DNA from 3 places in the Variovorax sp. GW821-FHT10C12 genome. Region 3 is predicted to be linked to each of the others. Evidence: predicted binding sites of a transcription regulator. Region 3 holds the regulator's gene; each other region holds the start of a gene.
The links. Region 3 encodes LexA, which represses DNA repair genes until DNA is damaged. Its sites were predicted from a motif close to ACTGTATNNNNATACAGT; they were not measured.

Region 1 (10,286 bases), on a different contig from region 3:
ACGACATCTGGGTGAGCGACCGCAAGCTGGTCGGCATCCTCATCGAAACCGCGATGCCGCAGACGGCCCGGCCCGATGCCGCGCGCTACCTCGTGGTCGGCATCGGCATCAACATCGGCCCGCGCGAGGGCGACGGCATGCGCACGCCGCCGGCCTGGCTGCGCCAGTGGCAGCCCGACGCGTCCGCGCCCGAGGTGCTGCTGTCGCTGGCCGAGCCGCTGGTGCGCAGCGTGCTCGCCTTCGAGGCGAACGGCTTCGCACCTTTTGCCGAGCGCTTCGCGGCGCGCGACGTGCTGCGCGGGCGCGAGGTGACGCTCAGCGACGGCACCGCCGGCCTGTGCGAAGGCGTGGCCTGGGGCGGCGAGCTGCAGGTGCGCACCGACGCCGGGTTGCAACTGATCTCGAGCGACGAAGTGAGCGTGCGTCCGCGCGGCATGTCTTTCTGAGCGAGGGCATGAAGTTGCGCCTGGTCCTCATCGCCCTGCTCGCCGCCAACGCGGGCTACTGGCTATGGACGCGCGGCGATCTGGCCGGCTTCGGGCTTGCGCCCGCGGCGCTCGACGAGCGCGAGCCGCAGCGCATGGCGCGGCAGATCCATCCCGAGTGGTTGCAGATCCGCAAGGAAGCCAAGCCTTCGGGCACGCCCGCGCCCTGAGCGGATCAGGCGGCTGCAGCGCGCGCGAACATGCGCCGCGCCTTGGCCAGCGCGGTCTGCAGTTTTTCTTCGGACGGTGGCTCGTGTGAGCTGGAACTCAGGCCGAACTTCTTGCCCGCGATTTCCTGCACCGCGACCAGGATGCCGCCCAGCACGGCCGGATCGGTCTCGGTGTCGAGCGCCTGGCGCAAGGGCTCGAGCGCCTTGGGTGCGGCGCTGCGGCGGTTGAACACGATCTGCATCAGCGCACTCGCGGCCCATCGGCGGTTCGCGGCGACGGCATCGTGCGCGAGCAGCGGCACCACCTTGGCGATGTCCGTCGTGCCGCCGAGCCAGCCGGTCACCCACAGGCCCTTGCAGCGCAGGTCGTCGTGCGGTGACGTGAGCGCGGCACGCGCGAGGGCCGCGGTCTCTTTCAGCCGGCGGCCCTTGCGGTACTTGAAGCCGCCGAGCATCTGCAGCACCGTGGCCTGCATGGCCGGATCGGGCTCGCGGTCGAACTGCGCGAGCAGGTGGTCTTCGGCTTCGTCGCCGCGCTCGCCGAACTTGCGGCACAGCCAGTCGTAGAGTTCGCTGTCCATGCCGGTGTCGTGCAGCAGCGTGTAGTGGAAGGCGAGCGCCTCGGCTGAATCCTGTTCCAGCAGATCGGCGCCGAAGTCGAACATGTCCGACACGTCGGTGTCGAGGCGGATTTCCAGGAAGCGTTGGCGCAGCGTGTCGAGCGGATTCATTCCGACGGGGCCTCCTCGAAGCGCACGGTGAAGAGCGCGCCCGGCGGGTGCTTGCCGGGGTGCGCGTCTTCGAGCTTGACCCGTGCGCGGTGCTGGTTGGCGATCTCGCGCACGATCGGCAGGCCCAGCCCGGAGCCGTCGGCCTCGTTGCCGAGCACGCGGTAGAAGGGCTCGAACACCAGCTCGCGGTCGGCCTCGGCGATGCCGGGGCCGTTGTCCTCCACCTGCACCAGCTGCACGTGGCCGAAGGGGTCGGCCAGCACGCGCGCGGTGATCACGCCGGGGCGCTCGGGCGTCGAGGGCGTGTAGTTGAGCGCGTTGTCGACCAGGTTGCGCACCAGCTCCTTGAGCAGCGTCGGGTTGCCGTCGACCATCACGCCGGGCGCGCCAGCCTGGACGCCGTCGTAGCCCAGGTCGATGCGCTTTTCGATCGCGCGCGGCACGGCCTCGCGCACCACCTCGATGGTCAGCCGCGCGAGGTCGCAGGGCTGGCAGTGCGTCATGGCGCTGGTGCCCTCGGCGCGCGCCAGCGACAGCAACTGGTTCACGGTGTGGGTGGCGCGCACGCTGGCGCGGCCGATCTGCTTGAGCGACTGCTTGAGCTCGTCGGCGTTGGCGCCCTCGCGCTGCGCCAGGTCGGCCTGCATGCGCAGGCCCGCGAGCGGGGTCTTCAGCTGGTGGGCGGCGTCGGCCAGGAAGCGCTTCTGCGTGAAGATGGAGTCGTTGAGCTTGTCGAGCAGCTCGTTCACCGACGACACCAGCGGCACCACCTCGAGCGGCACCGAGGACTCGTCGAGCGGGCTCAGGTCGCCCGGGCGGCGCTCGCGAATGCGCGCCTCGACCACCGACAGCGGCTTGATGCCGCGCACCAGCGCCAGCCAGATCAGCAGCACCGCCAGCGGCAGGATCGCGAACTGCGGCAGCAGCACGCCCTTGATGATCTCGGTGGCGAGCACCGCCTGCTTCTCGCGCGTCTCGGCCAGCTGCAGCAGCGACGGCGGCACCTCTTCGCTGCCGCTGGGAATCCACAGCGAGGCCACGCGCACCGGCTGGCCGTGCACCGTGCTGTTGTGCAGCAGGACCACGTTGGTGCCGGGCGGGTCGTCCACGTTGGGCTGCGGCAGGTCGCGCTCGCCGTGCAGCAGCGTGCCGTGGCCGTCGAGCAGCTGGTAGTAGATGTGGCCGGCGTCGTCGGCGCGCAGGATCTCGCGCGCCGATTGCGACAGCACGAAGTGCGTCTGCCCTTCCTTCACCGTGACCAGCTCGGCCAGCACCTTCACGTTGTGCTCCAGCGCGCGGTCGAAGGGCGCGTTGGCGATGCCCTGCGCCACCAGCCACGTCACGCCGATGCTCACCGGCACGAGCAGCAGCAGCGGCGTGAGCATCCAGTCGAGGATCTCGCCGAACAGGGAGCGCTGGGCGCGCTGGAAGAGCTTCAAGGGAGTTCCTGGCAAGGCGAAAGAACGCGGGCGAGCGTGAACTAGTACTGCGATTCGCAGGTGTGACGTTTCATTGACAAGGTGTGACTGGTTGTAGCCTTGAGGTGCAGTTTCTGCAATTCAAAAACATCAGGGAAGAAATCATGAAGCAAAAGACAGTGGGCGGCTGCCCCAAGCCGCTCTGGATGGCCGCGACCGTGTTGGCCGCCAGCGTGGGTGTCACCGCATGCGGCGGTGGAGGTGGTGGAGGCGGCGGTGGCATGCCGATGCTGCCGATCGCACCGGTTCCTGCGCCCGCACCCGCGCCCTCCCCGGCCCCCGCGCCCGCACCCGCCGAGAACCGCGCCGCCGTGCCGGGCTCCGAGCCGCTGCCCTCGCTGAGCGCGCCGCAGCCCGGCTCCACCGCCGCGGTGGGCAACGACAGCGAAGGCATCTATGCCGCGGGCGTGCGCGGGCTCGCCTTCGTCGGCGCCAACGGCTCGATCGCGCGCAGCTTCACTGTCGGCACGCTGTGGGGCTCGCTGAAGGTCACGGGGCTCGACTGGTCGTTCAACCCCGACACCGAGTTCTATTTCATCGACGCCTCGCAGGTCACCGGCTCGGGCACCTTCGCGCCGAAGAAGACGATGAACGGCACCTATGCCTACGGCACGCGCGCCCCGGCCGATTTCGGTCCCCTGACCTACACCGTCGAGAACGCGCTGGCGGTGTCGCAGGCGAGCGTGGTGGGCAGCTGGTCCAACAACGACAGCAGCCTCGGCGTGACGGTCCAGGTCGACGACAAGGGCGCGTTCACCGGCAGCACGAGCGGCGTGCAGATCGGCCAGTGCACGCTCTCGGGCACCGTCGCCCTGGCGCAGCCCGGCACGGCCAAGAACATGTACGACCTCACGCTGAAGGCGGTGAATGCCGCGACGGCCAGCAAGGACGACTGCAAGCTCACCCTGGCCGCCACCGGTTCCTATGCCGGGCCGGCGGCCATCGGGCTGGTGCCGGCGGGCGTGTACGAGAGCAACGGCTACTTGCGCAGCCTCATGTTCCTGATCCGTTCGAACACCGGCGCCACGCTGCTGGTCGGCCTGCGCAAGCAGCCCTGACGGCGTTCTGCGCGGGCGGGGCAGGCTCAACCGGGAATCTTCTCGAGGCAGTAGCCCAGCCCGCGCACCGTCGCGATGCGCACCGGTCCTTTTTCGATCTTCTTGCGCAGGCGGTGGATGTAGACCTCGATGGCGTTGATGCTCACCTCTTCGCCCCATTCGCACAGCCGGTCCACCAGCTGGTCCTTGCTGACCAGCCGGCCGGCGCGCTGCAGCAGCACCTCGAGCAGGCCCAGTTCGCGCGCCGACAGCTCGATCATCTTGCCGTCGATGGTCGCCACGCGGCCGGCCTGGTCGTAGACCAGCGGGCCGTGGCGGATCGCGTTGCTGGTGGCACCCATGCCGCGCCGCGTGAGGGCGCGCACGCGCGCCTCGAGCTCCTGCAGGCTGAAGGGCTTGGCCATGTAGTCGTCGGCGCCGTGGTCCAGGCCCTTGACGCGCTCTTCCACGCTGTCGGCCGCCGTGAGCACCAGCACCGGCAGCTGCGAGCCGCGTGCGCGCAGGCGCTTGAGGATCTCAATGCCGTGCAGGCTGGGCAGCCCGAGGTCGAGGATCAGCAGGTCGAACTCGCTGTGGGTCATGAGCGCGGTGTCGGCCTGCGAGCCGTTGGCCACGTGATCGACCGCCGCGCCCGAGGTGCGCAGGCTGCGCAGCAGGGCATCGGCCAGCACCTGGTCGTCTTCGGCAATCAGTATTCGCATGAGCCACCTCCGGCGGATTCAGGCGCCATGCCGGCGCTGTTCACATTTGTCTCAACGCGAGTCTAGCCCGCTGTATAGGCTTCGAGTCCGATGGTTACCACGGTGGCGATCTCGTCGCCCACGCTGGCGCGGAACTCGCGCTCGGTCTGCGTCACGGCGCGGCGGAAGGCGTCCAGCCAGGCCAGCCCGTCGGCGGTGAACAGCACGCGCCGCGCGCGCGCATCGAGCGGGTCGGGCCCGCGCGTGACCAGCCCCCAGGCCTCGCACTGGTCGACCAGCGTGCCCATGGCCTGCTTGGTCATGCCGGCGCGCTCGGCCAGCTCGGTCAGGCGCGAGCCCTCGCGCGCCAGGTGCCGTGTGATGTGGATGTGCGCCGCGCTCACCTGCGCGCGCGCCGCGAGGTTCGACAGCGCCAGCGGCACGTCGATGTCGTGCGCCATCAGCGCCAGCACGCGCTCGTCGAAGCGGCGCATCGCATGGCCCAGCAGGCGGCCCAGGTGGGTCTGGCGCCAGGCGTCGGGATCGGTGGGAAAGGCGGGGTCGGCCATGGCCTCAGATGGTAAGGCAAACTGACTTTAAAGTGGGTTTGCGAAACGCCATGAGCCCCTACACTACTGTTCAAGCATCCAGCCTGTGGTTAAAAGCAGATGGATGAACCCCGACACAAACCGTTGATATTCAAGGAGATTTCCACATGGACGCAGTCGTCAAGGGCGCAAGCATCTCGGTCGCCAACAGTGAAAAGGCCAAGGCCCTGCAGGCCGCGCTGGCCCAGATCGAAAAGCAGTTCGGCAAGGGCACGATCATGCGCCTGGGCGAAGGCGAGGCGCTGGAAGACATCCAGGTGGTGTCCACCGGCTCGCTGGGCCTGGACATCGCCCTGGGCGTCGGCGGCCTGCCGCGCGGCCGCGTCGTTGAAATCTACGGCCCGGAATCCTCGGGCAAGACCACGCTCACGCTGCAGGTGATCGCCTCCATGCAGAAGCAGGCCGGCACCTGCGCCTTCGTCGACGCCGAGCACGCGCTCGACGTGCAGTACGCCCAGAAGCTCGGCGTGAACCTGTCCGACCTGCTGATCAGCCAGCCGGACACCGGCGAGCAGGCGCTCGAAATCGTCGATTCGCTGGTGCGCTCGGGTGCCGTCGACCTGATCGTGGTCGACTCGGTCGCCGCGCTCACGCCCAAGGCCGAAATCGAAGGCGAAATGGGCGACTCGCTGCCCGGCCTGCAGGCCCGCCTGATGAGCCAGGCGCTGCGCAAGCTCACGGCTACGATCAAGAAGACCAACTGCATGGTCATCTTCATCAACCAGATCCGCATGAAGATCGGCGTGATGTTCGGCTCGCCCGAAACCACCACCGGCGGCAACGCGCTGAAGTTCTACGCCTCGGTGCGCCTGGACATCCGCCGCATCGGCACCATCAAGAAGGGCGACGAAGCCATCGGCAACGAAACCAAGGTGAAGGTGGTGAAGAACAAGGTGAGCCCGCCGTTCAAGACGGCCGAGTTCGACATCCTGTTCGGCGAAGGCATCAGCCGCGAGGGCGAGATCATCGACATGGGCGTGAACGCCAAGATCATCGACAAGTCGGGCGCCTGGTACGCCTACAACGGCGAGAAGATCGGCCAGGGCCGCGACAACGCCCGCGAGTTCCTGCGCGAGAACCCCGACCTGTCGCGCGAGATCGAGAACAAGGTGCGCGAGTCGCTGGGCATTCCGCTGCTCGCGGCCGATGCAGGCTCCGAACCCGAGAAGGCCGAGAAGCCCGCCAAGGCATCGAAGGCCGACAAGGCAGCGGAGTAAGTTCGAGATAAGCGGCCTTCGCGCAGTGCGTGGGCCGCGTGAGCGACCCACCACCCCCGAATGGCCTTCAGTGCCCCCTCCCTCAAAGGCCGCGCCCTGCGGCTCCTGAGCCAGCGCGAGCATTCGCGCGCGGAGCTGGAGCGCAAGCTGGCCAAGCACGAGGAAGAGCCCGGCACGCTGGCCAAGGCGCTCGACGAGCTGGCCGCCAAGGACTTCATCAGCGAGCCGCGCGTCGTCGCCTCGGTGCTGCACCAGCGTGCCGCCCGTTCGGGCGCGCTGCGCGTGAAGCAGGAACTGCAGGCCAAGGGCATCGCGCCCGAAGCCATCGCGCAGGCGGTGGCCGGCTTGCAGGAGACCGAAGTCGAGCGCGCCACGGCCCTGTGGCGCCGCCGCTTCGACGCGCCGCCCGCCGATGCGAAGGAGCGCGCGAAACAGATGCGATTCCTGATGGCGCGCGGTTTCTCGGGCGCCGTCGTGTCCAAGGTGCTCAGGAGCGACTTCGATGACCCCAGCGACGACCCCAACGGCGAATGAAGGCGACGCGGCCCTGTCCCGCGTCATCACGCAGCGCGTGCACTGCGAATGGCGCGACGCCTACGCACTCGCGTCCGACCCGAAGCGGTTGCCCGACTGGGCCAGCGGCCTTGCGAAAAGTGCGCTGGTGCCGCACGGCGACCACTGGATCGTGCGCACGCCCGAAAGCGGCGAGGCCCGCATGCGCTTTGCGCCGCCCAACGACCTGGGTGTGCTCGACCACTGGGTGGCGCCCGAAGGCGTGCCCGAGGTCTACCTGCCGTTTCGCGTGATCGGCGTGGCGCCGGGTGTGTGCGAGCTGCAGTTCACGCTGCTGCGCCAGCCGCACATGGACGATGCGGCCTTTGCGCGCGATGCCGACTGGATCGCGCGCGACCTGCAGGCCCTGCGCCGCCTGCTCGAGGCGGGCTGAGCCTGGGCTGGCTTACTCGGTGGCCGTGACGTCGTCGGCCAGCGGGTTCTCGGCCTTGTACGCGGCGATGTCGCGCACGTTCTTCTGCACCGCCACCGCGCCGAACAGGCTCAGCAGGAAGGCCATGGCGTAGAAGCCCTTCTCGCTCGCGGCCAGCGAGGCGTTGAACAGGCCCACGGCCAGCAGGCCCACCGACAGCAGCAGCGAGACCCAGCACAGGCCGAAGTAGATGCCGGTGACCGAGATGCCCTCGAGCCGGTCGCGCACTGTCTTTTGCAGCGACACGGCGGAGAACAGGCCGTACATGAGGATGGTGAAGTAGTAGCCCTTCTCGTTGAGCTGCATCGCGGCATTCCACAGCCCGAGCAGGTACACGATGGCGCCGATGATCAGCGCGGCCCAGGAGGCGGCGACGAATGCAGCGGTCGGTTTCTGAAATCTGACGGTTCCCATGGCGATCCTCCTCGTTGTTGTGTGGCGCGATTATGGTGCGGGAAGGCGGTGGCATGATCGCCAGCGACCGGCCTCCCAGGAGGCGGCTTTCCAAAAAAACCGGAGGAACCGTTCATGTCGTCACCACCCGCCCAACCGCAGTCTCTCGTTCGCACCGGCGCCAAGGCCGGCTTCGCCTTCGCCGGCTCGGCCATCAAGGGCGCGCTGATCGGCCTGTTCCTCGGCGGCGGCGTGTTCTTCTACTACCTGAGCCAGCTGCAGGGCTCGGGCAACCCGGCGGCGCGCGCCGGTGGCGCGGGCGCCATCCTGGCGCTGATCATGTCGCCACCGTTGCTGGTGGCCGTGCTGCTGTCGCTGTTCGTTGGCGTGTACTTCCTGCTCGGCGTGCAGCGGGGCCGCGCCCGCGCGATGCAGCACCTGGTCGCGGCGCGCGGCGAGGCCGTGTCGCAGCGGCTGGGCGACGCCATCGCGGGCCGCATCGAAGCCATGCCGCGCACCCACGGCGGCCTGCAGCGCGTGGCCGACTGGCTCTCGCCCGACGCCCTGTGCCAGCAACTCGCGCCGGTGCTCGGCGAAGGCCGGGCCGTGCGCGCGGTGGTCGGCTTCGTGCTGGGCCGCCTGCCCCTGAGCGACATGCTGGCCGAGTGGCAGCAGGAGCGTGCCGCGCACGGTGCGACGACGCCGGCGACGGGCGAAGACCCTGCCCTGCGCGCCCTGCTCACGCGCCGCATCCACGAGGTGCTGCAGGAGATGGCGACGCCCTCGCGCAAGCTCTTCTACATCGCGCTGGCCGCGCAGGCGGTCCTCCTGGGCATAGGGCTGTGGCTCGTGCGCTGAGCCCGACTGTCTTCGTTGGTCTTGGGGCGCCCGGCCGCCCTTGCGCTGACGCCTCGGCGACAATCAGCGCCCGCGCGGGCCTTGCGGTGTGCGCGGCCTCCATGCCTGCCTGTCTCCCCTGCCCCCCGCTTTCATGATCGTCCGGAAACGCCCGTCCGGGCTCAAGCTGTTTCTGTCCTGGCGGGGCTCCGTCCTGCCGCGCATCGCCGCGGCGCTCACGCTCAACGTGATCGTGGCCATCGTCGTCACGGTGCTGCACGGGCGCTTCGGCTCCATCAAGATTCCGCTGGGCACCGTGCCCTTCGCGCTGCTCGGTTTGCCGCTGGCGATCTTCCTGGGCTTTCGCAACACCGCGGCCTACGACCGCTTCTGGGAGGCGCGCAAGCTCTGGGGCGAGGTGATCCTGCGTTCGCGCAACCTGGCGCGCCAGTGCCAGAGCCTCATCGACGGCGACGCGCCGGTGAACGCCGGCGCCGACACCGTCCGCCGCCTGGACGACCTGCGCGTGCGCATGACCCTGCGCGCCGCAGCCTTCGCCCATGCGCTGCGCCACCAGCTGCGCGGCACCGACCCGGCAACTGACACCAAACCCTTCCTGCGCGAAGCGGAATGGCAGGGCCTGACCCAGGTCGCCAACCGGCCGCATGCGCTGCTGATGCACATGGGTGCCGACCTGCGCGAAGCGCTGCGCGCGCGGCGCATCGACCCGGCGCTGGCGGCGGGCGTCGACGGCACGCTGTCGGCGCTGAGCGCGGCGGCTGCGTCGTGCGAGCGCATCCTCAGCACGCCCATTCCCTTTTCGTACACGCTGCTGCTGCACCGCACGGCGTACCTCTACTGCTACCTGCTGCCCTTCGGGCTGGTGGACTCGGTCGGATTCATGACGCCGGTGGTGGTGCTGATCGTGGCCTACACCTTCTTCGGCCTGGACGCGCTCGGCGACGAGATCGAGGAGCCCTTCGGCACCGAGTCGAACGACCTGCCGCTCGAGGCCCTGTGCCGCACGCTCGAGATCGACCTGTGCCAGTCGGTGGGCGCCCCGGCGCCGGCGCCGCTGGTGCCGGTCGACTACTTCCTGCGCTGACACCCGCCGCGCGCGCGGTGCCGGCTTTTCTTTTCCCTGCCTGACGAAAGAAAGACGTTTTGTCCCCCATGCCGCACGAAGACCGCATCCGCCTGCCCGCCCTGCGCAGCAGGATCACCACCGCCGAGGCCGCTGCCGAATGGATTCGCGACGGCATGGTGGTCGGCATGAGCGGGTTCACGCGCGCCGGCGACGCCAAGGCCGTGCCGCTGGCGCTCGCGGCCCGCGCGCGCCGCGAGCCGATGAAGATCACGCTGATGACGGGCGCCTCGCTCGGCGGTGACGTGGACCGCCAGCTCACCGAGGCTGGCGCCATCAGCCGGCGCATGCCGTTCCAGGTCGACACCGTGCTGCGCCAGGCGATCAACCGCGGCGAGGTGATGTTCATCGACCACCACCTGTCGGAAACGGTCGAGATGCTGCGCACGCGGCAGATTCCGCCGATCGACATCGCGATCATCGAGGCCGTGGCCATCACCGAGACCGGCGCGCTGGTGCCGAGCACCTCGATCGGCAACAGCGCGAGCTTCGCGATCCTG
Region 2 (10,286 bases), on a different contig from region 3:
CCACTACGCCGAGCAGTTTCTCGATGGCGCGCCGGCCGTGCGCGCCGATGGTCCCGTGCTCGCCGCTTCCTGAAGAAGAGTGGAGTGGCGATTTTTTCAACCCTGTCTCGAGGAGTCCCCATGAAGACCCAGCCCTCCGTTTCGCGCCGCTCACAAAAGCTGGCGCTTCTGGCACCGGCAGCGCTCACGGCCCTTACCCTGGCCTGCGGCGCCGTGTCAGCCAAGACGTTGGTGTACTGCTCCGAAGGAAGCCCGGAAAACTTCTATCCGGGCATGAACACCACCGGCACGTCGTTCGACGTGACCACGCAGGTCTACAACACCATCGTCGAGTTCGAGCGCGGCGGCACCAAGGTCATGCCGGGCCTCGCTGAAAAATGGGACATCTCGGCCGACGGCACCGTGTACACCTTCCACCTGCGCAAGGGCGTGAAGTGGCACACCACGAGCAAGAGCTTCAAGCCCACGCGCGACTTCAACGCCGACGACTTCATCTTCATGCTCGAGCGCCAGTGGAAGGACAGCGACCCCTTCTTCAAGGTCACGAGCCAGAACCACTCCTACTTCAACGACATGGGCATGCCCAAGCTCTTGAAGTCGGTGGACCGCATCGACGACCACACGGTGAAGATCACGCTCAACCAGGCCGAGGCGCCGTTCCTGGCCAACCTGGCGATGCAGTACGCCGGCATCCAGTCGAAGGAATACGCCATCGCGATGCTGAAGGCCAGCACGCCCGAAAAGGTCGACCAGGACCCGGTCGGCACCGGCCCGTTCTACCTCGTGCAGTACCAGAAGGACGCGATCATCCGCTTCAAGGCCTTCCCGCAGTACTGGGGCGGCAAGGCCAAGATCGACGACCTCGTGTTCGCGATCACGCCCGATGCGTCGGTGCGCTGGGCCAAGCTGCAAAAGGGCGAGTGCCACGTCATGCCGTACCCGAACCCGGCCGACCTCGATGCGATCCGCAAGGACCCGAATGTGCAGGTGCTGGAGCAGCCGGGCCTGAACGTGGGCTACCTCTCGTACAACACGACCAAGAAGCCCTTCGACGACGTGCGCGTGCGCAAGGCCATCAACATGGCGATCAACAAGAAGGCCATCATCGACGGCGTGTACCTCACGACCGGCGTGGCCGCGAAGAACCCGATCCCGCCGACGCTGTGGTCCTACAACGATGCCGTGAAGGACGACCCGTACGACCCCGAGGCCGCCAAGAAGCTGCTGGCGCAGGCCGGCTTCCCCGACGGCTTCAGCACCGACCTGTGGGCCATGCCGGTGCAGCGCCCGTACAACCCGAACGCCAAGCGCATCGCCGAACTGATGCAGGCCGACCTGGCCAAGATCAACGTCAAGGCCGAGATCAAGAGCTTCGAGTGGGGCGAGTACCGCAAGCGCCTGCAGGCCGGCGAGCACCAGATGGGCATGCTGGGCTGGACCGGCGACAACGGCGACCCGGACAATTTCATGTACACCCTGCTGGGCTGCGCCTCGGCCAAGTCGGCCAGCGGCAGCAACATCTCGAAGTTCTGCTACCAGCCGTACGAAGACCTCGTGGTGAAGGCCAAGAGCGCGACCAAGCAGTCGGAGCGCGATGCGCTCTACAAGAAGGCGCAGGTCATCTTCAAGGAGCAGGCGCCGTGGTTCACCATCGCGCATGCGGTGCAGCTGAAGCCGGTGCGCAAGGAAGTGGTCGACTTCAAATTGAGTCCGTTCGGCCGCCACACCTTCTACGGCGTGGATATCAAGTAAGCCGTGGCCGCAGCGCCCATCGCCATCGTCGCGGCCATGCACGAGGAGCTCAGTGCGCTCCTCGCGCGCATGCCCGACGAGCAGCGCGTGCGCGTGGCCGGCCGCGACTTCTGGGTCGGCCACCTGCAAGGCCAGCCCGTGGTCGCGGTGCTGTCGCGCATCGGCAAGGTCGCGGCGGCGGTCACGGCCACGGTGCTGCTCGAACGCTTCGGCGTGCGGGCGATCGTGTTCACGGGCGTGGCGGGCGGGCTGGCGTCGGGCGTGAACGTCGGCGACGTGGTCGTGGCGACCGAGCTGCTGCAGCACGACATGGACGCCTCGCCGATCTTTCCGAAATACGAGGTGCCGCTGATGGGACGTTCGCGCTTCGCGGCCGATGCGGCCATCGGCGATGCGCTGGCGGCGGTGGCCGAAAGCACGTTGCGTGATCCGGTGAGCCTGGTGGGGCAGAAGGCGGTCGATGAGTTCCATCTGCGGTCGCCGAAGGTGCATCGCGGCCTGCTGATCAGCGGCGACCGTTTCGTGTCGACCACCGCGGAGTGTGGCGCCCTGCAGCGCTCGCTGCCCGATGCGCTCGCGGTCGAGATGGAAGGCGCGGCGATGGCGCAGGCCTGCCACGACTACGGCGTTCCCTTCGCGGCGCTGCGGACCATCTCGGACCGCGCCGACGATGCCGCGCACGGCGACTTCACGCGCTTCGTGGCCGAGGTGGCGAGCCGCTACAGCCTCGCGCTCGTCGACGCCTGGCTCGCCGCCCTGCCGCGCGACGCGGCCTGAAGAACCCGCCTACGGCGCGAGCCGGCGCAGCTGCGGCAGGTCGCGCAGCAGCGGCGGGATCGACAGCGCCAGCAGCAGCGCGGCCAGCGGCACGACGCAGATGAAGCCCACGTGCTTGAAGCCCAGCGCGCCCACGGTGCCGCCGAGCACGAACATGGCGACCAGCCCGCCGCAGCGGCGCAGCCGGCTGCGGTCGTGGCGCACCGGCAGCGGCGTGGACGGCGCGCGCCGGTTCCAGTAGAGCATCTTGCCCAGCTCGATCCCCACGTCGGTGATGTTGCCGGTCATGTGGGTGGTGCGCGTGCTGCCGCCCGAGGTCTTCGACGCCACGGCGTTCTGCAGGCCCATGATGAACGAGAGCAGCAGCACCGTGAGCGGCACCGCGAACGGCGTGGCCCAGGTCAGCGTGATGGCGCCGGCGAGCCCGAACGGGAACATCAGCGCGGCCTCCAGCAGCAGCGGCAGCGCATACACGCCATGCAGCCGGTGCTGCCGCGCCCAGTTCACCAGCACCGCGCAGACGGCGGCGCCGCTCACGAACGCCAGGATCGCGCCCAGCGCGTTCAGCAGCAGCGTGAGGTTGCCCAGCACCATGCCGTCCGCCAGCTGCGAGGCGAAGCCGGTCATGTGCGAGGTGTACATGTGCAGCACGAGGAAGCCGCCCGCATTGATGGCGCCGGCGTTGAAGGCCAGCAGCAGCCCGAGCGCGGTGTTCGTCGACGGCGCGCGGTGGCGGTTGGTGAGGAAACGAAGTCTGCGCACGGGGCTCTCCAGGGGCAGCTGCCTGCCGACAGCCACTCTAGCACCCAGTGTGAAGAACTACTTGAGCCAGCCGCGCCGGCGGAAGTACCACATCGGCACCAGCGCGCTCGCGGCCATCAGCGCGATGGCGTAGGGGTAGCCCATGGCCCAGTCGAGCTCGGGCATGAATTTGAAGTTCATGCCGTAGATGCTCGCGATCAGCGTGGGCGGCAGCAACGCGACGCTGGCCACCGAGAAGATCTTGATGGTCTTGTTCTGGTTGATGTTGATGAAACCGACGGTCGCATCCATCAGGAAGTTGATCTTGTCGAAGAGGAAGGCCGTGTGGTTGTCCAGCGACTCGATGTCGCGCAGGATCTGCCGCGCCTCTTCGAACTGCTCGGCGTTGAGCATCTTGCTGCGCATCATGAAGCTCACGGCGCGGCGCGTGTCCATCACGTTGCGGCGGATGCGGCCGTTCAAGTCTTCCTGCCGCGCGATGGCGCCGAGCACCTCGCCGGCCAGCTCGTCGCTGACGTTGCCCGACAGCACCTTCTTGCCCGCCACCTCGAGCTCGTCGTAGATGTTCTCCAGCGTGTCGGCCGAGTATTCGGCGTCGGCGTCGAAGAGCTTGAGCATCACTTCTTTTGCGTCTTCGATCAGCCCCGGCGCGCGGCGTGCGCGCATGCGCAGCAGGCGGAACACGGGCACATCTTCGTCGTGGATCGAGAACAGCACGCCACGGCTGCGCAGGTCGGTGTTGTGCTGGTTCAGGATGAAGGCGACGCGCACCGTGCGCGGGTCTTCGTCGTCGTCGATCAGAAAGTCGGAGCGGATGTGCAGTTCGCCGTTGTCTTCCTCGTAGAAGCGGGCGGATTCCTCGATGTCCTCGTCCATCGCGTCTTCGGGAATCGAGAGGCCGTAGTACTGCTTGATCCAGCGCTTTTCCTCGAGCGTGGGCGACTCGAGGTCGACCCAGATCGGCTGGAACTTGGAGAGCTCTTCGAGCGACTCGATCTCTTCCTGGACGAGGCGGCCGTTGGCGAGCGTAAAGATGTTGAGCATGGGCTCACTCCCGGGGATGACTGAACGATGGGCGAGGGAGGGGCGCTTTCAATTCCCGCAGACCCGGCGTCAGTACATCATGCGCGGCGTCGGATGGGAGTTGAAAGCTGCCGAGACGGGGCGGTTTCCATGGGGAGTCTCCGGTTGCAGCGAGGCGCGATTATGTCACCGGCCACAGGGCGGCAAGGCACGCGAACTGGACGGACATACAGTAAAGTCGTGCCCATGCAGACCCCTGCGTCCCCCGTTCTTTCCACCCCCCCGAAGACGCAAGCCGAGCGCCTGGCCGCGGCGCTCGCCGCGCTCAACGACGACCAGCGCGCGGCGGTCGAGCATGGCGTGGGCGCGGCGGTCGGCGCTGACCACCGGCCGCTGCTCGTGATCGCCGGTGCCGGCTCGGGCAAGACCAGCACGCTGGCGCACCGCGTGGCGCACCTGATCGCGGACGGGGTCGATCCGCAGCGCCTGCTGCTGCTCACCTTCTCGCGCCGCGCCGCGCAGGAAATGGAGCGCCGCGCGGGCCAGGTGCTGGCGCGCGTGCTGGGGCTGAAGTCGGAGCGCCCGCCCGCGCTGCCCTGGGCCGGCACCTTCCACGGCATCGGCGCGCGGCTGCTGCGCGAGTACGCCGCGCAGATCGGGCTGGACGAGAACTTCACCATCCACGACCGCGGCGACGCCGAAGACCTCATGGGGTTGGTGCGGCACGAGCTGGGCCTGTCGTCCACGGTCAACCGCTTTCCGCGCAAGGGCACCTGCCTGTCGATCTACTCGCGCTGCGTGAACACGCGCGCGCCGCTGGCCGCCGTGCTGAAAGACAGCTTTCCCTGGTGCGCCGAGTGGGAGGCGCAGCTCAAGACGCTCTTCGGCGCCTACGTCGAGGCCAAGCAGCAGCAGAACGTGCTCGACTACGACGACCTCTTGCTCTACTGGGCCGAGATGGTCGCCGAGCCCACGCTGGCCGCGCACGTCGGCGCGCGCTTCGACCACGTGCTGGTCGACGAGTACCAGGACACCAACCTGCTGCAGGCCGAGATCCTGCGCGCGATGAAGCCCGACGGGCGTGGCGTGACGGTGGTGGGCGACGACGCGCAGTCGATCTACTCGTTCCGCGGCGCCACGGTGCGCAACATCCTCGACTTTCCGTCGCAGTTCTCGCAAGAGGCACGCATCGTCACGCTGGAGCGCAACTACCGCTCGACGCAGCCGATCCTCGACGCGTCGAACCGCGTCATCGCGCAGGCCGCCGAGCGGCATGCCAAGACGCTGTGGACCGACAAGCCCTCGGCCGGCAAGCCGGTGCTGGTGCTCGTGCCCGACGAGGCCGGGCAGGCGCGCTGGGTGGCTGACAAGATCCTCGCGCACCGCGAGGGCGGGCTGGCGCTGAAGTCGCAGGCGGTGCTGTTTCGCACCTCGTCGCACAGCGCGGCGCTCGAGTTGGAGCTGGCGCGGCGCAACATCCCGTTCGTGAAGTTCGGCGGGCTCAAGTTCCTCGAGGCCTCGCACGTGAAGGACCTGCTCGCCGTGCTGCGTTTCGCGCAGAACCCGCGCGGGCGCATGGCGGGCTTCCGGGTCACGCAGCTCATTCCCGGCGTGGGCCCGGCCACCGGCACGCGCCTGCTCGACGCGATGGACCAGGCGGCCGACCCGGCCGCGGCCGTGCGGGACTTCGTGCCGCCCTCCGCAGCGCGCGAACAGTGGGCCGACTTCGCCCAGGCCTACGCTGCCTTGCGCGAACCGTCCCTGAAATGGCCGGCCGACGTGGAGGTGGCGATGCAGTGGTACCAGCCCCACCTGGAGCGGCTGTACGAAGACACCTCGGGCGTGCGCCGTGCCGACGTCGAACAGCTGGCGCGGCTGGCGGCCGGCTATGGCTCGCGCGAGCGCTTTCTCACCGAGCTCACGCTCGATCCGCCCGAGGCCACCAGCGACCGGCCCGGCCCGCCCTCGCTCGACGAGGACTACCTGATCCTGTCGACCATCCATTCGGCCAAGGGGCAGGAGTGGAATTCGGTGCACGTCATCAACGTGGTCGACGGCTGCATGCCGGCCGATGTGGCGCAGGGTGCGCACGAGCTGGAAGAAGAGCGGCGCCTGCTCTATGTGGCGATGACGCGGGCCCGCGACCACCTGCATCTGGTGATGCCGCAGCGCTTCCACATCACGCAGCAGGCGGCGCGTGGCGACCGGCACCTGTACGCCAACCGCACCCGCTTCATCACGGAGTCCGACCTGGCGGGCTTCGAGCTGCAGACCTGGCCGCCGCCACCGGTGCTGCCGCCCGCCGTGCCGCCGCCGGCCGCGGTGATCGACCTGCGCAACCGCATGCGCGCCGCCTGGCGCTGAACGGGCCGGCCCTTCGGGCGGGAGGGTCACTGCGCGCGGCGCGTGGAAACACTTGCTTCCAATGTGCCGCAAGGGCATGCCACTGCACGGGGGCAGCTATGGAATCAATAGCGGATTAGGGCATGCAATACACCGGCCCGTCACTCGGGCAAGCCCCGGTATTGCAATACCGTGACAGCTTGGGCATAGTGAATCCGACCGCCCCCTTTCTCACCTCTCTCTTCCTCTTCTCCCGTTCTCCCCCAAACCTGTTTCGCCGGCCACGCTTCATCCCGGAGCGCGGTCATTTCCCCAACCGTCAATTCTCAGGAGGTCATTCATGAATTTGACGATCAGCGGTCATCACCTCGACGTCACACCTGCCTTGCGCACCTACGTCACGAGCAAGCTGGACCGGATCACGCGACATTTCGACCAGGTGGTCGATGTCAAGGTGATCCTCACGGTGGAAAAGCAGAAGGAAAAGGAACGCCGCCAAAGGGCGGAGTGCAACATTCACGTCAAGGGCAATGACATGTTCGCGGAATCGAGCCACGCTGATCTGTACGCCGCGGTTGATGAGCTGGTCGACAAGCTCGACCGCCAGGTGGTCCGCCACAAGGATCGCCTGCAAGACCACCATCACGTGGCGCCCAAGCGCGTGATGTAAACGCCGGGCCCCGCGCCCCGCATCCCAGGCCGCCTTCGGGCGGCCTTTTGTTTGTCCGACCACATTGGTGGGGCTTTGCAAGGCCCCCAGAGGAAGCGACGCCTCTCGGCAACACATGTAGACGAAAGTAATTAGAGGGACTGGGGGTTTTTACCGATGAGGTGCATAATCGCCCCCGCTCTGACCCCACCATGAATCGCCTCGCGTCCATCCTGCCGCCCGCTCAAGTGCTCGTGAGCGTTGACGCCACCAGCAAGAAACGTGCTTTCGAAGAAGCGGGTCTTCTGTTCGAAAGCCTTCACGGCCTGGGACGTGCCCTCATCACCGACAGCCTGTTCGCGCGCGAGCGCCTCGGTTCCACCGGTCTGGGCCATGGCGTCGCCATTCCCCATGGCCGCATCAAGGGCCTCAAGGCGCCGATGGCCGCGGTGTTCCAGCTGGCGAACCCCATCGGCTTCGACGCTCCCGACGAGCAGCCCGTGGCGCTGCTGATCTTCCTGCTGGTGCCCGAAGCGGCCACGCAGAAGCACCTCGAAATCCTGTCTGAAATTGCCGAGCTGCTGAGCGACGCCGGCCTGCGCGAGCAGATCAAGTCCAGCACCGATGCCGCCGCACTGCACGGCCTCATCGCCGGCTGGCAATCGACCCAGGTCGCCTGAGCGCACGCGCCGGGCGGGCCGCTGCTGATAAGCTGCGGCGACGCTTTTCTCTCCCTCCATCCTGACCAGAATGCCGGCGTCCCGCGCCGGCCGCCGCACGCATGAAGCCGACCGTCATCAGCGCCGATGCCATGTTCGAGGAGTTCCGCGGGTCGCTCCGCTGGGAATGGCTCGCGGGGCTCGGCGCCTCGGAGCGCCAGTTCGACCCCGACGTCATCAGCCGCGCACAGTCGGCCGCCGACCTGGTCGGCTACCTGAATTACATCCACCCGTACCGCGTGCAGATCCTCGGCGCGCGCGAGGTGGCCTACCTCACGCGCGGCAGCAAGGAAGACTGTGTGCGCCGCATCGGGCGCATCGTCACGCTGGAGCCACCGATGCTGGTGCTGGCCGACGGCCAGGCCGCGCCCGACGAACTGCTGTCGATCTGCGAGCGCGCCCAGCTGCCGCTGTTTGCCACGCGCGAATCGTCGGCCTTCGTGATCGACCTGCTGCGCGCCTACCTGTCCAAGCACTTCGCCGAGCGCACCTCGATGCACGGCGTGTTCATGGACATCCTGGGCATGGGCGTGATGATCACGGGCGAGTCGGGCCTGGGCAAGAGCGAACTGGGCCTGGAGCTGATCTCGCGCGGCAACGGCCTGGTGGCCGACGACGCGGTCGACCTGTACCGCATCAACCAGAACACCATCGAGGGCCGCTGCCCCGACCTGCTGCTGAACCTGCTGGAGGTGCGCGGCATCGGCCTGCTGGACATCCGCGCGATCTTCGGCGAGACGGCCGTGCGCCGGAAGATGCGGCTGAAGCTCATCGTGCACCTCGTGCGGCGCGACAGCTTCGAGCGCGACTACGAGCGCATGCCCTCGGCGCCGCTCACGCAGGACGTGCTGGGCATCCCCGTGCGCAAGGTCATCATCCAGGTGGTGGCGGGGCGCAACATCGCCGTGCTGGTGGAAGCCGCGGTGCGCAATTCGATCCTGCAGCTGCGCGGCATCGACACCTATGCCGATTTCGTGGCGCGCCACCACAAGGCGATGGAGAGCGGGCGCGATCCGGACTGAGCAAAGAAAAAAGCCCTTCAAAGTGAAGGGCCGCTTTCTGCTTCAGCAGGTCTTCAGCGTCAGCGCTTCTTGACGCAATCGCCGCACAGGCCGTACAGCGACATGGCGTGGTCCTGCAGGATCCAGCCCTTGTCCTTGGCGATCATCTGCTGGCGCCGCTCGATCTCGGCGTCGTAGAACTCCTCGACCTTGCCGCACGAGGTGCAGATCAGGTGGTCGTGGTGCGTGCCTTCGTTCAGCTCGTAGACCGCCTTGCCGCTTTCGAAGTGGCTGCGCTCCAGGATGCCGGCCTGCTCGAACTGCGTGAGCACGCGGTACACGGTGGCCAGGCCGATGTCGGAGTGTTCGTTGAGCAGCACGCGGAAGACGTCTTCCGCGGTCATGTGCCGCTGGCTGCCGGTCTGGAAGATCTCGAGGATCTTCAGCCGCGGCAAGGTGGCCTTGAGGCCGGTGTTCTTGAGTTCGTCGATGTTGGCCATGATGGTTCCTGCGCCCTGGGCTGAGGCCGGGCCTTCAGGCTCGGCCGCTACAATGTTCGATCATATCGCTACCCCCTCTTCTCCCATGCCTGCCATCCTCCAACGCCGGCCCTGGTTGCTGGTTGCTGCCATTGCGGCGACGCTCGCCCTCGGTGCCTGCAGCGGTTTCAGCGAACGCACGCGTGGCGCGCTGTCTGCCGTCACCCCCTACAAAGTCGAAGTGGTGCAGGGCAATTTCGTGTCGAAGGAACAGGTCGCGGCACTCAAGCCCGGCATGTCGCGCCAACAGGTGCGCGAGATCCTCGGCACCTCGCTGCTGAACGACGTCTTCCACGCCAACCGCTGGGACTACGTCTTCACGATCCGCCGCCAGGGCGTCGATCCGCAGGAGCGCCGCCTGACCGTGTTCTTCAACGGCGAACTCATGGACCGCTTCGAGGGCGACGAAATGCCCAGCGAAGAAGAATTCGTCGCCACGCTCGACACCCGCCGCAAGAGCGGCAAGGTGCCGCAGCTCGAGGCCACCGAAGACGAGCTCAAGAAATTCGCGCCCAAGGCCGACAAGAAAGCCGACACCACCGGCACCCCGGCGGCCCCCATGCCCGCGCTGCCGGCCGCCTACCCCCCGCTCGAAGCCGCGCGCTGAGCGTGCGCGGCAGGGCTCCGGCGGCGGCCACCCCTCCTGCGGGCGGTGCCCGCCGGGCCGGTGGGGTGGCTTTCGTCGGTGTCCATGGCTCCCGTAGGGACTTTTCAACGACCG
Region 3 (10,286 bases):
CGCACCTTCGACGGCCGCGATGACCGGCTTGGGGAAGGTGCGGATCGAATCGATCCAGTTGTGCAGGCCCTCGATGCTCTCGGCCTGCACGGAGCGGTCGAGCTGGCGGTTGGCCAGCAGCCGCTGCAGCGAGCCACCGGCGCAGAACCAGGCGCCTTCGCCCACGATGACGACGCTGCGGATCTCGTCGCTGCTCTCGGCGCCGTTCAGCGCCTCGATGCCGGCGGCGTAGATCTCGGGGCCCAGCGCATTGCGCTGGGTCGGGTTGACGATGGTCAGCACCATGGTGCTGCCTTCGCTGGTGCTCTTGAGTTCGGCGGTCATGGTGTGCGTGCTTATTCTTCTTCGTGCAGCAGGCTCAGGCCCAGCGCGCCGCGGCGGCGCAGCCACGGGCTCGGGCGATAGCGCGGGTCGCCATACACGGTCTGCAGGTTGAACAGCACCTCGAGCATGTTGGTCGGTCCGTACAGGTTGCCCATGGCGAGCGGGCCGCGCGGGTAGCCCAGCCCCAGCTGCACGGCGGTCTCGAGGTCGGCCGGCGTGCACACGCGCTGCTGGCACATGTCGGCGGCGATGTTGACGATGGCGCCGATCACGCGCTGCGTGACGAAGCCGCCGCTGTCGCGGATCACGCTCACGGCCTTGCCGTCGCGCGCGAAGAGGGCGTGCGCGGCGTCGCGCACGTCGCGGCGCGTGGCCGGGTTGGTGGCCAGCACGCGGCGCTTGGTGGCGACGTCGTCGATGAGCATGTCGATGCCGACGGTGCGCGTGGCGTCCAGCCGCTCGACGGCCGCGACCGTCGTCACGTCGAAGCCCAGCGGCGCGACCAGGATGATCGACTGCGGTGCGGGAGCGCTGCCGCTGTCGATCTGCGCGCCCAGCGTGTTCACCAGGCGCAGCAGCTCGGCGCGGCGCGCGGCGCGCGGCGACACCCAGACCGCGGGCGTGCCTTCGATCACCGGCGCCGGTGCTTCGGGTGTCTGCTGCATCACGCCGTTGTCGTAGCGGTAGAAGCCCTCGCCGGTCTTGCGGCCCAGCGCGCCGGCGGCCAGGCGCTGCGCGGTGATCACGCTCGGGCGGAAGCGCGGCTCTTCGAAGTACTGGTGGTAGATCGACTCCATCACCGGGTGCGACACGTCGAGCGCCGTGAGGTCGAGCAGCTCGAACGGGCCGAGGCGAAAGCCCGCCTGGTCCTTGAGGATGCGGTCGATGGTGGCGAAGTCGGCCACGCCTTCGCCGACGATGCGCAGCGCCTCGGTGCCGTAGCCGCGGCCCGCGTGGTTGACGATGAAGCCGGGCGTGTCCTGCGCCTGCACGGCGCTGTGGCCCATCTGCGCCGCGTAGCCGGCCAGTTTCTGGCAGACCTCGGGCGAGGTCTTGAAGCCCGCCACCACCTCGACCACCTTCATCAGCGGCACCGGGTTGAAGAAGTGAAAGCCCGCAAAGCGCGCGGGGTGCTGCAGGCCGGCCGCGATGGCCGTGACCGACAGCGACGAGGTGTTGGTGACCAGCGTGGCGGTGGGCGCGACCACGTCCTCGAGCTCGCGGAACAGCGTGCGCTTGACCTCGAGGTTCTCGACCACGGCCTCGACCACGAGGTCGCAGCCTGCGAGCGCCTGCATGCCGTCGACTGCCTTCACGCGGGCGACGTAGGCGTCGCGCGTGGGGGCGTCGATCTTGCCCTTCTCGTGCAGCTTGTTCCATTGGGCGGCGAGGGCTTCGCGGCCACGCTCGGCGGCGCCGGCGAAGCTGTCGAGCAGCAGCACTTCGCTGCCCGCCTGGGCGGCGATCTGCGCGATGCCGCGCCCCATGGCGCCGGCGCCGATCACGCCGATTCGGGGGTAGTTCACTGTCATGGGATCAAGGTTCTCATGGGTTGGTGGGTGTCCGGGGCGGCCGCGCCGGCGCGGGTGCGCGGCGCGGACGAAAGCTCCGATTTTGCAATCTCGCGGGAGGCCCGCGCCCCGGGTGTTACGCGGGGCATCGGAATCAGGCCGGGCGGCGGCTGCGGTCGATGGCGATGCTCAGGCCCATCGCCAGCAGCATCAGTGCAAAACCGACCCGGCTCATCCACTCGGTGGCGTCGTTCGCCAGCAGCCAGCCGCCCAGTGCCGCACCCAGGGCCTGGCCGATGTAGATGCCCGAGCTGTTGAGCGCCACCGAGCCCGGCGCCAGGGCGGGCGCCAGCCCCACGAGGCGCGCCTGCTGCGAGGAATTGGTGGCAAAGCAGCCCAGGCCCCAGGGCACGAGCACCACCGCGAGCCATGCGAGCGTGCTGGCCAGCGGCCACAGCAGCAGGCTCAGCGCGATCAGCCCGGTCGTCAGCAACACCATGCGCCCGGCGCCGACGCGGTCGATGTAGCGGCTGACCACCATGTTGCCCAGCAGGCCGAAAGCGCCGAACAGCGCCCACATCAGGCTCAGCGTGTTGGCGTCGGCGCCGAAGCCCTGCTTGAGCAGCGGGCCGAAATAGCTGAACAGCACGAACTGGCCGACACCCTGCAGCGCCGTGACCGACACGATGCCCATCAGCACCGGGCTGCGCAGCACGCGCGACCAGGCGGCGGCCGTGAGCGCGGCGGGCCGGATGCCGTTGGGCAGCGTGAACCACACCGAGGCGGCGCTCACGACACTGAGCGCAGCGATGGCCATGAAGGCCATGCGCCAGCCCAGGTGGCCGCCGATCAGCGCGCCGATCGGCAGGCCCAGCACCGAGGCCACCGACCAGCCGAGAAAGACGAAGGTCACGGCGCGCCCGCGCTGCTCGGGCGGCACCAGCATGCCGGCGCAGGCCGCGGCCTGGGGCGTGAAGATGGCGGGGGCGATCACCGTCAGCATGCGCACCGGCAGCAGTGCGCCGAAGCTGGGCATGAGCGCCGCAACCACGTGCCACGCGGCGTACCAGAGCAGGGTGAGGGCGAGCAGCTTGCGGCGGTCCCAGCCGGCGACCGCAGCGGCCAGCAGCGGGGCGCCCAGGCACATCACGAAGGCGGCTGCAGTGATCAGCTGGCCCGCCGTGGCGACCTGGATCGCCAGCGAGACGCTGATTTCATTGAGGGTGCCGGGCACGACCATCACGCCCGTGCCGATCACGAAATTGCCGGCCAGCAGCGCCCAGAGCGCGCCTCGCTGCGGCGCGGGCCGGCTCATGAACTCACCGGCGAACCTGCAGCGCGCCGGGATTCACGATGTTCGTGGGGTTGCCGTTGATGTAGCTCACGACGTTGTCGAACGCCTGGCCGAAGTAGCTCTCGTAGCTTTCCTGCTCCACGTAGCCGATGTGCGGCGTGCAGATACAGTTTTCGAGGCGCAGCAGCGCATGGCCCTGCAGCGGCGGCTCGCTCTCGAACACGTCGATGGCGGCCAGTCCGGGGCGCCCGCGGTTGAGTGCGGCCAGCAGGGCATCGGCCTCCACCAGCTCGGCGCGCGACGTGTTGACGAACAGCGCCGTCGGCTTCATGCGGGAGAGGTCTTCGAGCTTGACGAGGCCCTGGGTGTCCTCGTTGAGCCGCAGGTGCACCGACAACACGTCGGCCGCGGCAAAGAATTCGTGACGGCTCTGTGCCACCTGGAAGCCGTCGGAGCGCGCCTTGGCGCAGCTGGCCTCGCGGCCCCAGATCACGACCTGCATGCCGAAGGCCTGCCCGTAGCGGGCCACCAGCTGGCCGATGCGGCCGTAGCCCCAGATGCACAGCGTCTTGCCCTTGAGCACCGAGCCCACGCCGAAATTCGGCGGCATCGACGCCGACTTGAGGCCCGACTGCTGCCAGGCCCCGTGCTTGAGGTTGCTGATGTACTGCGGCAGGCGGCGCATGGCCGCCATGATCAGCGCCCAGGTGAGTTCGGCGGGCGCCTGCGGCGAGCCCGAGCCTTCGGCCACCGCCACACCGCGTTCGGTGCAGGCCGTGACGTCGATGTGGCCGCCGACGCGGCCGGTTTGGGAAATCAGCTTGAGCTTGGGCAGCTTCTCGATCAGTTGGCGAGAGATCTGGCTGCGCTCGCGGATGAGCACGATGACGTCCGCATCCTTGAGGCGAACCGACAGTTGGCCGATGCCCTTGACCGTGTTGGTGTAGACCTTGGCGGCATAGGCGTCCAGTTTGGCGGCGCACTGCAGCTTGCGCACGGCGTCCTGGTAATCGTCGAGGATCACAATGTTCATGGCATGCCATTGTGCCTCGCAGCATCGGCACGTCGCACGTGTGAACGTTTGGATACCCCGTGCCAGATGGCGCCCGGGAGGCCTGTTTCAGGCCGTTGGGGGTGAATCCGCCATGCGCGTGCGGGGCGCGCAGGCACGGCGGGCTCGTTCGCACCTTCTCAGTGCAGGTGGCTGGGGCGGGGCGTGCCGCTCCCGGTTTCCGCAGCTTCCAGAGCGGCGAGCCGGTCGAGTTCGGCGCACACGTCGGCCATGCGGCCGGAAATCACGACCCGGTTGGCGCAGCCGCGCTGCGAGCCTTGCCGATCGACCACACGGACCACGCGCAGCGGGCGGGCGGGTGTCGCGGCGGCGGATGGCGATGTGGCCGGCGCCGGGCCGCCGGCGGTGCGTGCCGTGCAGGCCGGGCGAATGGCCACGTAGCGCAGACCGGCTGCAGCGTCGCTGCTGTCACCGTGCGACGGGCGGCGGGCGGGCATCCAGCGGGTCGCCAGCGATTGCAGGGGCGACCAGAGGTCGGCGATGGCGAGGAGGGCGATTCCCATGTGAACTCCAAAAAAGTATGAGGTTGAACACAGGCAGGATTTCTTGAATCGGCCGCAACAGGGTGATGGCGACTTCACGCCATACGCCCGCCACCTGTCGCGGCCGGATGAGGTGCTGCTGCCGTTGGCAGCAGGCCCGAGACCTACATCAGCATGGTGTTGCGGATGAGGCCGACCGCGAGGCCTTCGATTTCGAAGGGCTCGCCGGGCTGGACGATGATGGTCGGGTAGTCGGGGTTTTCGGCGTGCAGCTCGATCACCTGTTTGTTGCGCTTCAGGCGCTTCACGGTGACTTCTTCGCCGAGGCGGGCCACCACGATCTGGCCGTTGCGTGCTTCCTTGGTGGCCTGCACGGCGAGCAGGTCGCCGTCCATGATGCCGGCGTCGCGCATGGACATGCCGCGCACCTTGAGCAGGTAGTCGGGCTGGCGCTGGAACAGCGTGTTCTCGACGTAGTAGGTCTGGTCGACGTGCTCTTGCGCGAGGATGGGCGAACCCGCCGCCACACGGCCGATGAGCGGCAGCGCGAGCTGGGCCATGCCGGGCAGCGAGAGCGAGAACTGGTTGCCTTCGCGGTGGCGCGTTTCGTGTAGCGAGCGCAGCGCATCGCCCTTGAGGCGGATGCCGCGCGAGGTGCCGCTGACGAGCTCGATGACGCCCTTGCGGGCCAGCGCCTGCAGGTGCTCTTCGGCGGCGTTGGCCGACTTGAAGCCCAGCTCGTTGGCGATTTCGGCGCGCGTGGGTGGCGCGCCGGTGCGTGCGATGGCGGCCTGGATCAGGTCCAGGATCTGCTGCTGGCGGGCGGTAAGCTTCACTGCGAACTGCATAGTGGTTTCCTTGCGGCACTGGCTAGATATCCAGTACCTGTATTTTTAACCAGTTTTCAAAAGTTGACAAGCCATGACTCATTCCTCTTCGTCCGAGACGCGCCGCGTGGTGGTGCTGGGCACCGGCGGCACCATTGCCGGCAAGGCTGCCAGCAGCGGCGACAACATCGGCTACACCGCCGGGCAGGTGGGGGTGGCGGACCTGCTGGGCGGCATCGAGGCGCCGGCCGGCGTGACGCTGGTGGCGGAGCAGGTCGCGCAGCTCGACAGCAAGGACATGGACGCCGACACCTGGCGCCAGCTGGCCGCGCGCTGTGCGCACTGGCTGGCGCAGCCCGACGTGGCGGGCATCGTGGTCACGCACGGCACCGACACGCTGGAGGAAACCGCCTTCTTCCTGCACGCCGTGCTGGCGCCCGCCAAGCCGGTGGTGCTGACGTGTGCGATGCGTCCGGCGACGGCCCTGTCGCCTGATGGTCCGCAGAACGTGCGCGACGCGCTCGTGCTGGCTTCGACGCCTGGCGCGCGGGGCGTGACGGTGGTCTGCGCGGGCACGGTCCACAGCGGCCTCGATGTGCAGAAGGTGCACACCTATCGCCTCGATGCCTTCGCGTCGGGCGATGCGGGGCCTGTCGGGTATGTGGAAGAGGGTGAGGTGCGGCGCGTTCGCGCGTGGCCGCAGGGGGCGCCGTTCGATGCGGCGCGGCTGGCGGCCGTGGCGAAGCCGTGGCCCTGCGTCGAGATCGTCATGAGCCACGCGGGTGCGAGCGGTGCGATCGTCGAGGCGCTCCTGCTTCCGTCGGCTGAACCCTTGCGCGGACTGGTCGTGGCCGCGACCGGCAACGGCACGGTGCACCACGCGCTGGAAGCTGCGGCGCTGAAGGCGCAGGCCGCCGGCGTGGCGGTGCTGCGCGCCACGCGCTGCACGAACGGACGCATCCTGCCGAAACCCGGGGATGGGCTGCGGGATGCGGGTGCACTCACGCCGGTGAAGGCGCGGGTCGCGCTGGTGCTGGAACTGTTGGGAGTGGCTGCCCTGCCAGAGTCGGAGGGCGGCTAAGAAGGCTGACGGATCAGCTGTTCAATGCGGCAAGCGCGCGCTGCGTGATCTCGTCGACCGTGCCCACGCCCTGGATGGCGCGGTACTTCGGCGCGGCGGCCGGATCGGCCTTGGCCCAGGCCGAGTAGTAGTCGACCAGCGGACGGGTCTGCTGGCTATAGACGTCGAGCCGCTTGCGCACGGTCTCTTCCTTGTCGTCTTCGCGCTGGATCAGCTCTTCACCGGTCACGTCGTCCTTGCCTTCCACCTTCGGCGGATTGAACTTGACGTGGTAGGTGCGGCCCGATGCCGGGTGCGAGCGACGACCGCTCATGCGTTCGATGATGTCGCCGAAGGGCACATCGATCTCGAGCACGTAGTCGAGCTTGACGCCGGCCGCCTTCATGGCGTCGGCTTGCGGAATGGTGCGCGGGAAGCCATCGAACAGGAAGCCGCCGTTGCAGTCGGGCTGCGCGATGCGTTCCTTCACGAGGTTGATGATCAGGTCGTCGCTGACCAGTGCACCCGAATCCATGATCGTCTTGGCCTGCAGCCCGAGGGGGGTGCCTGCCTTGACGGCGGCGCGCAACATGTCGCCGGTCGAAATTTGGGGAATGCCGTATTTCTGGCAGATGAAGGTCGCTTGCGTGCCTTTGCCTGCTCCGGGCGCGCCCAGCAAAATAAGTCTCATGGTGTCCTCGGAAGGTTCTTAGATTTTGTGTCGCGCCCCATGCGCGCCCTCAGGCGCGCCGAGGCGGAATTGCGTCGAGGATAGCATGCGTGCCCGTGACAAATTGCCGCCGTTCCCTCGGGGACGGCGGGCAGTTCACGCAGGCGAGCCGGCTGCGAAGACCGCGCGCACGCGCGCCAGGTCTTCGGGCGTGTCGATCCCGGGGCCCGGGGCGACATCGCTCACATGCACCGCGATGCGGTGCCCGTGCCACAGCGCGCGCAGCTGTTCGAGCGCTTCGGTGGCTTCGACGGGTGCTGGCGACAGCAACGGAAATTGCCGCACGAAGCCCGCGCGATAGCCGTAGATGCCGATATGGCGCAGCGGTGCGGGGCTGGGCAGCACCGTGGGCGCCGCACCGCCCGAAGAACCGTCGCGCCACCAGGGGATCGGTGCGCGGCTGAAATAGAGCGCATGACCTTGTGCGTCGAGCACGGCCTTCACGACGTTCGGGTTCATGAAGTCGGCCAGCGAATCGATCGCGTGGACGGCGGTGCTCATGGCGGCCTGCGGGCGCGCGGCCAGCGTGGCGGCGACGGCGTCGATCAGCGCGGGGTCGATCAGCGGCTCGTCGCCCTGCACGTTGACGACGATCGCGTCGCCATCGAGCCCGAGTTGTTCGCAGGCTTCGGCCAAGCGGTCGGTGCCGCTGGCGTGGTCCTGGCGGGTCAGCAGGGCCTCGACACCGTGCGCCTTGCAGGCTTCGATGATGGCGGCGTCGTCGCCGGCCACCACCACGCGAAGGGCGCCGGACTGGCGGGCGCGTTGCGCCACGCGCACGACCATCGGCAGGCCGGCGATGTCGGCCAGCGGTTTGTTGGGAAGTCGCGTCGAAGCCAGCCGGGCCGGCACCAGAACGGTGAAGCTCACAGGCCCAGCTCTTCGTCGGACAGCGTGCGGGCCTCGTTCTCGAGCAGCACCGGGATGCCGTCGCGCACCGGGTAGGCGAGTCGCGCACTGCGCGAGCAGAGTTCCTGCTTCTCGGCGTTCCAGGTCAGCGGGCCCTTGGTGACGGGGCAGACGAGCAGTTCAAGCAGCTTGGTATCCATCGAGCGATGATAGCTTCGCGTCGAGGGCGGCGAAGAACGCCGGCGAGGGTTCGAAGTGCAGCGGCACGGCGAGCGCGTCGGGCGCCTGATGCCAGAGCTTGACGGCGTCTTTCTCCGTGCAGACAAGCGGCAGGGCGGAGCCGGCCGGGCGTTGCCAGCCGGTGAAGTCGTGGTGGTCGGGCAGCGCGAGGGTGTCTGCGAGCGTCAGGCCACGTGCGTGCAGCATCGTGAAGAAGGCTTGCGGCCGGGCGATGGCAGCAAGCGCGATCACGGGCTGGCCGGCGAGCGTGTCGAGCGGGATGCGGCGGCCATCCTTCGCGAGGGCGTACGGCGCCAGTTCGCGGGTGGCGGTGTAGCCATCGGCGAAGGCGGGCCGCTCGCCGCTGTGCAGCAGCAGGTCGCAATGGCGCGGCCACGGCTCGCGCAGGGGGCCGGCGGGCAACAGCCAGCCGTTGCCGATACCGCGGTCGTCGAACACGCAGATCTCGATGTCGCGCGCCAGCGCCAGGTGCTGAAGGCCGTCGTCGCTGACGATGATTTGGGTGGCCGGGTGCTGTTCGAGCAGGGCGCGTGCGGCCTCGATGCGCTGCCGGGCCACGAAGACGGGCGCGCCGGTGGCATGGTGGATCAGCGCGGGCTCGTCGCCGATGTCCTGCGGATCGCTGTCGGGCAGGACTTCGCGGCAGTCGTCTGTACGCCGGCCATAGCCCCGCGACACCACGCCCACGCGCAGCCCGCGCGCCTGAAGATGGCACACGACGGCCATCACGACCGGTGTCTTGCCGGCCCCGCCTGCGATCACGTTGCCGACCACGATTACAGGAACCGGCACGCGTCCGGTCTTCTGCCAGCCCCATCGGTAAAAGGCGCGCCGCAGCGCGAAGAGGGCGCCATAGACCAGCGACAGTGGCCACAGCAGGCAGGCCAGCGCACCGCGGCGCAGCCAGGCATCCTGCAGCCGCGCGCCGGTCGACACTCAGTGACCGGCCTGGGCCGTCGACTGGGCGGCGAAGGTGATCTGCATCAGGCCGGCGCGGCGCGCAGCCTCCATCACCGTCACCACGGCCTGGTGCGGGCTGGCGGCATCGGCGCTGATGATCACGACGCTGTCCTTGCCACCGGTGGCGGCAGCACCGAGCGCGGCGGCCACGGTGTCGACGCTGCGGTCCGCCAGCGGCGACTTGTTGATCACGTAGCGGCCGTCGGCCGACACCGCCACGATCACCTCTTTCGGGTAGTCGCGCTGGGCGTCGACGTCCGCGGTCGGCAGCCGCAGCTGCATCTCGGTGAACTTGCTGTAGGTGGTCGACAGCATCAGGAAGATCAGCACGACCAGCAGCACGTCGATGAACGGGATCAGGTTGATCTCCGGCTCGTCGCGCGCGCCGTGGCGAAACTGCATGCGGCCACGCGAGCTCATTTGCGCAGGGCGTTCAGGTGGCGTGCGAAGCGCTCACCCGAGAGTTCGAGGTTCAGCAGGTACTCGTCGACGCGGCTGCGGAAGTAGCGCCAGAAGATCAGCGTCGGAATGGCCACGATCAGGCCGAAGGCGGTGTTGTACAGCGCGATCGAGATGCCGTGCGCCAGCTGCGCCGGGTTGCCCGAACCGACGGCACCGCTGCCGGGCGACTGCGAGCCGAAGATCTCGATCATGCCGATCACCGTGCCCAGCAGGCCGAGCAGCGGCGCGGCCGAGGCGATGGTGGCCAGCGCCGGCAGATAGCGCTCCAGCTTGTGCGCCACGGTGCGGCCCGAGGCCTCCATGGCGGCGCGCAGGTCTTCTTCGGTGCAGCGCGGGTTGGCGTTCAGCGCGCGCAGGCCGGCGGCCAGCACCTGGCCGAGCATCGAGTTGCTTTCCAGTTTGGTCACGACGTCGGGGCCGGGAACCGCGCCGCGCGACACGGTGATGGTCTCGTCCAGCAGCTTCGGCGGCAGGA

Region 1: a site for LexA is predicted at 5,237-5,254, ahead of recA (recombinase RecA). Genes of this name have one in related genera too.
Region 2: a site for LexA is predicted at 4,531-4,548, ahead of AC07OH_RS22625 (ATP-dependent helicase). Genes of this name have one in related genera too.

What each region holds. Positions count from the first base shown of each region.
Region 1 covers NZ_JBWKNE010000007.1:150,483-160,768, forward strand. Annotated here, with positions in the region: gene AC07OH_RS25380 (biotin--[acetyl-CoA-carboxylase] ligase) at 1-446, shown strand, start outside; gene AC07OH_RS25385 (hypothetical protein) at 455-655, shown strand; gene AC07OH_RS25390 (HEAT repeat domain-containing protein) at 661-1,386, opposite strand; gene AC07OH_RS25395 (sensor histidine kinase) at 1,383-2,825, opposite strand; gene AC07OH_RS25400 (hypothetical protein) at 2,969-3,922, shown strand; gene AC07OH_RS25405 (response regulator transcription factor) at 3,949-4,623, opposite strand; gene AC07OH_RS25410 (MarR family winged helix-turn-helix transcriptional regulator) at 4,686-5,171, opposite strand; gene recA (recombinase RecA) at 5,318-6,427, shown strand; gene recX (recombination regulator RecX) at 6,488-6,961, shown strand; gene AC07OH_RS25425 (SRPBCC family protein) at 6,930-7,373, shown strand; gene yiaA (inner membrane protein YiaA) at 7,386-7,826, opposite strand; gene AC07OH_RS25435 (hypothetical protein) at 7,941-8,663, shown strand; gene AC07OH_RS25440 (bestrophin family protein) at 8,797-9,747, shown strand; gene scpC (succinyl-CoA:acetate CoA-transferase ScpC) at 9,816-10,286, shown strand, end outside.
Region 2 covers NZ_JBWKNE010000005.1:272,836-283,121, forward strand. Annotated here, with positions in the region: gene AC07OH_RS22600 (peptide ABC transporter ATP-binding protein) at 1-73, shown strand, start outside; gene AC07OH_RS22605 (ABC transporter substrate-binding protein) at 121-1,752, shown strand; gene AC07OH_RS22610 (5'-methylthioadenosine/adenosylhomocysteine nucleosidase) at 1,789-2,529, shown strand; gene AC07OH_RS22615 (YoaK family protein) at 2,539-3,291, opposite strand; gene corA (magnesium/cobalt transporter CorA) at 3,349-4,335, opposite strand; gene AC07OH_RS22625 (ATP-dependent helicase) at 4,561-6,678, shown strand; gene hpf (ribosome hibernation-promoting factor, HPF/YfiA family) at 6,998-7,327, shown strand; gene AC07OH_RS22635 (PTS sugar transporter subunit IIA) at 7,519-7,986, shown strand; gene hprK (HPr(Ser) kinase/phosphatase) at 8,088-9,047, shown strand; gene fur (ferric iron uptake transcriptional regulator) at 9,107-9,526, opposite strand; gene AC07OH_RS22650 (outer membrane protein assembly factor BamE) at 9,612-10,172, shown strand.
Region 3 covers NZ_JBWKNE010000001.1:1,140,992-1,151,277, forward strand. Annotated here, with positions in the region: gene AC07OH_RS05480 (oxepin-CoA hydrolase, alternative type) at 1-324, opposite strand, end outside; gene AC07OH_RS05485 (3-hydroxyacyl-CoA dehydrogenase) at 336-1,856, opposite strand; gene AC07OH_RS05490 (MFS transporter) at 1,990-3,150, opposite strand; gene AC07OH_RS05495 (D-2-hydroxyacid dehydrogenase family protein) at 3,155-4,162, opposite strand; gene AC07OH_RS05500 (hypothetical protein) at 4,321-4,704, opposite strand; gene lexA (transcriptional repressor LexA) at 4,848-5,531, opposite strand; gene AC07OH_RS05510 (asparaginase) at 5,605-6,591, shown strand; gene adk (adenylate kinase) at 6,605-7,261, opposite strand; gene kdsB (3-deoxy-manno-octulosonate cytidylyltransferase) at 7,397-8,170, opposite strand; gene AC07OH_RS05525 (Trm112 family protein) at 8,167-8,349, opposite strand; gene lpxK (tetraacyldisaccharide 4'-kinase) at 8,330-9,325, opposite strand; gene AC07OH_RS05535 (ExbD/TolR family protein) at 9,326-9,751, opposite strand; gene AC07OH_RS05540 (MotA/TolQ/ExbB proton channel family protein) at 9,766-10,286, opposite strand, start outside.